Regions from separate parts of the Sporosarcina sp. P19 genome, predicted to be linked through region 1. Evidence: a T-box and tRNA genes for the amino acid it is inferred to sense, from the RefSeq annotation. Region 1 holds a T-box; the other holds one or more tRNA genes.
What was found. The T-box of region 1 lies ahead of CSV74_RS04605 (valine--tRNA ligase). A T-box ahead of a tRNA ligase gene usually reads a tRNA of that ligase, here a tRNA-Val.
Positions count from the first base shown of each region.

Region 1 (2,208 bases):
GTACGTCATTGTCTTGTGTCCAGTTTTCTTCATCAGCTGGTGCTTCTTGACCCACATAAATTTCGCCTGTTGTGTTGTGGTACCAAGCCGGAATTCGGTGACCCCACCATAGTTGACGAGAAATACACCAGTCGTGTACGTTTTCCATCCAACCCAAGTATGTTTTCTCGAAACGTTCAGGCACAAACGTTACTTTTTCTTCTTCATTTTTCTGAAGATTGATTGCTTGCTCAGCAAGTGGCTGCATATTGACGAACCACTGTGTAGAAAGGTAAGGCTCCACTACTGCGCCGCTTCGTTCCGAGTGTCCGACAGAGTGCATATGATCTTCAATTTCAAATAGCACATTCATCTCTTGTAAGTCTTTGACGATTTGTTTACGGCATTCGAAACGATCCATACCTTCATACTTACCTGCTAATTTATTCATCGTGCCATCTTCATTCATCACCAACACACGTGGCAAGTTATGACGGTTACCTATTTCAAAGTCATTCGGGTCATGCGCTGGTGTGATTTTTACTGCGCCGCTTCCGAAGTCCATTTCTACGTAGTCATCCGCGACGATCGGAATCTCGCGTCCTACGATCGGTAATGAAACCATTTTACCGATTAAATGCTGGTAGCGTTCGTCATCCGGATGAACCGCAACAGCTGTATCACCGAGCATCGTTTCAGGACGTGTTGTCGCTATTTCAATTGAGCCTGTGCCATCTGTCAGTGGGTAGCGCATATGATAGAATGCACCCTGCACATCTTTATGGATAACCTCAATATCAGATATCGCCGTCTTTGTCGCAGGATCCCAGTTGATGATGTATTCACCGCGATAGATCAGCTTTTTCTCATACAACTTAACGAATACTTCGCGTACTGCTTTTGACAAACCTTCATCCAAAGTAAAACGCTCTTGGGAGTAATCGAGAGCCAGACCAAGTTTCGCCCATTGTGCACGGATATGGCTCGCATATTCTTCTTTCCATTTCCATGTTTCCTGTACGAAGTTTTCACGGCCAAGATCATAACGTGTTTTGCCTTCAGCGCGAAGTTTTTCTTCTACTCTCGCTTGTGTCGCAATTCCAGCATGGTCCATTCCTGGCAGCCACAACGCATCATACCCTTGCATACGCTTCATGCGGATGAGCATGTCTTGTAACGTCGTATCCCAAGCGTGCCCTAAGTGAAGCTTACCTGTGACGTTCGGTGGTGGAATCACAATTGTGTATGGTTCTTTTTCGCTTGTTACATCCGATTCAAAATACTTCCCTTTAAGCCACCATTCATAACGTCCTTTTTCAACTGCCTGTGGATCGTATTTAGTCGGCATCGTCAATTCATCAGTCATTTCAGTTCCTCCTTCAAATAAAAAGGGATACAAAAAAGCCCCACTCATCCCGGTAAAAGGACGAAGGAGCTCGTGGTACCACCTTTATTTATGAACGCTAAAAAGCATTACATCTTCATGATTTGGTAACGGTGTTCACCGGATCCTGCTACTACAACTTCACAGAAACTGCTCATAGGGGACTTCCATATGTTGTTTCCAGGTACGTTCCACCAATCGCACCCTCTCTAAAGAAAACGGTTCACATGTACTTTCCTACTCTTCGCATTTATATTCATATACCCATTATTATACGCGAAACATGTAGAGTCCGTCAACTGAATAGTAGTCTATAGAGAAAGGATGGTGAACGATGCGAAGAGGTTATAACCCATATCTATTGCCGCCATGGCTACGGAAAACGAGATTTTACTGTAAAGGCTGTATCATCCCATTAACTGTGTTTCAGTTGATCCGTTTGCTCATTGTCCCGACGACCGGCGACTTTTTAATATTTTGCTTACTCGCTGCTTTGTCCTTCTGCTTCTACAAAAACATTATTTGAATGGAAGATCTTTCTCGTTACATCGTCATCCATCTCGGCGATGTATAAGAGAAAGTCTTCCATTTCATTATTTACTTGTTCCACCGCACGGTCAGCATTTGCGAGAAACTCCATATGAGAAGTCGATGCAGCCACGAACTGTGGTGCTGCGGGCTCTTCTTCAATAACAACCGGTTCTTGTACAGGCTTTTCCTGTTTCAAGTGAACAGTCCACTCGAGCTTCAACCCTCCGTCTTCTTGTGATGAAGTTTTAATATCTGTCACTTCAAGTTGCAAGTCTCCATCGAGTTCTACCGGCAGATCAACATTTAAAGGCACA
Region 1 covers NZ_PDYR01000002.1:267,517-269,724, reverse strand. The annotation lists gene CSV74_RS04605 (valine--tRNA ligase) at 1-1,345, opposite strand, end outside; T-box leader at 1,399-1,617, opposite strand; gene CSV74_RS04595 (hypothetical protein) at 1,845-2,208, opposite strand, start outside.

Region 2 (2,208 bases), on a different contig from region 1:
TAATGTGTAATAGCATGCTGACCACCATTGTCAGTTGGGTTTGAATAAACTCTGAACGCACTATTTTCCGTTAACCAAGAAGAAATAGTTCCTGATTCTGTTCGTACTTTTCCTTCGACAAGTGCAATATACAAACGTTCCTTTACGGATTCATTCCATGTACTTTGCAAAGCTTGCTGCGTCTCTTCATTTTTGGCAAACATCATCACGCCTGATGTATCGCGATCAAGACGGTGCACGACAAAGATACGATTTTCAGGGTGGCTTCTCTTAACATACTTCGTAATTTCTCTATAGGCTGTCTGATCTTTTTCTTTTTCCGAAGCTACGGAAAGAACGCCTGCATCTTTATTGATCACGATGATATCGTCATCTTCATGAAGTATAGATACACCGACTAATTTCGAGACATTTATAGCCGCTTTGTTACTTTGTATTTCAACCTTTTGCCCAGGAGCTAATGACTGATTATGTTTTGTTGTCATTTGACCATCCACCATAACTTGGCCACGTGTAAGAATGGATTTCACCGAATTCCTACTGCTTTTTGACATGACCTTCAATAAATACGGTAATAGTTCGATTTGTTCTTCCACTGTATATTCTTTTACATTAGATGTTACTTGTTTTCTTTTCATCGTATATTAGCCCTCCTGCTTATCTAAATAGGTGCTCGCACTATAAGTATACACCGCATGACTGATCAGTGTAATTGAATATGATTTGACAGTAATGCAAACTTCATTTGAAATTTAGACATAAAAAAACAGCCCCTAGACATTCGGTCTAATAGGACTGCTTATTGTTATAAACCGTGTTCCGACGGTAAATAACTTAGGTTTGGCACCTATGACTCCGACTGGGCTCGAACCAGCGACCTCCACCCTGTCAAGGTGGCGCTCTCCCAGCTGAGCTACGGAATCGATCATACTAGGATGTGCATTTTATAGTGAGCTAGTTAGGCTCTCAAGCACAAATACTATAATAGCATTATCTATCCTGGTTGTAAACAAGGAAATTAAAAATCGATAATTTTTCTATGCTACCAGAAAAATTACCGATTTTTATGGAAGTTCGTTGCAATATTCAGGGACGCTTCTCCTTTCGTTTACTGCATTGGATTTACTTGTTCTTCTATGGGTTCATTCTCAAAATATAAAAACTCTTCATGATCCAGCTCACTCATACGTTCTTTGTTAAAGCCATGTGCCAAGTGCCCTTCAAACACGTTTTCCCACCATGTTTCTTGTGTATTCATAGTATTTTCTCTCCTTTTTTATTTGATTGGTTTCTGTACCGACCTATATATTTTATTCGTCATGACTGATTCGCTTATTTGTAGTATATACATAACTCGCGTTGGTAAAACTGCGTAATTAGTCCAAAATAGTTTCACCAATTTCTAGTCCTTCAGCTTCTTGACATTTATTTTATCATGTGTTTCGTAAATCGCATTTCAGTGAAAATCCTTATATCTACTAGACTCGTCCTCTATTAGAATTTCACTTTAATCTAGTACTTTTTACGTAATCAGACTAGTAAAGTTTTAGAAAGGTAGAGAGACTTTTCAAAATATTTTTATTTCTTCAAAACAAAAAGCCTTATCAACTCAATTACGAGCTGATAAGGCTTTTAGGAGTTATTTAATTTGAAGCTAATTTAGGTGAATTGTTTTTCTTATTACCCATCCACTGGAAAGCCAACAAGATGATGAATAATACTAAACCGACGATATCCGTCATCGTTTCTGGATAGATCAACAACATACCTGTGCCTATCGTAATAATCCGCATAATCCAGTTCAATTTACTATACCAGAAGCCAATTATGCCTGCACCGATGGCAACCATACCGACAATGGCGGTCAACGTCACCCATACAATCTCCGTTACACTCGAGTCGAGCATTAACATCGCTGGATTAAAGACGAACATATACGGAATGATGAAGGCGGCAATCGCCAGTTTCGCAGAAGTGACACCCGTCTTGATCGGATCCCCACCCGAAATACCGGAAGCTGCAAAGGCTGCCAATGCAACAGGCGGTGTGATATCGGCAATGATACCAAAGTAAAATACGAATAAGTGTGCAGATACCGCTACTACAATCGGCACAGCTGCACCTGCAGGCTCACCCAGCATCAATAATGTAATGATGGCGGGCGCTGCGATTGTAGACGTAATAACATAGTTTGCTGTCGTTGGAGAA
Region 2 covers NZ_PDYR01000016.1:21,312-23,519, reverse strand. The annotation lists gene CSV74_RS14320 (RluA family pseudouridine synthase) at 1-638, opposite strand, end outside; tRNA gene CSV74_RS14315 (tRNA-Val) at 851-923, opposite strand; gene CSV74_RS16795 (hypothetical protein) at 1,109-1,258, opposite strand; gene CSV74_RS14310 (TRAP transporter permease) at 1,644-2,208, opposite strand, start outside.
Region 2: it encodes a tRNA-Val, which carries the amino acid that the T-box ahead of CSV74_RS04605 (valine--tRNA ligase) is inferred to sense. The anticodon was not compared.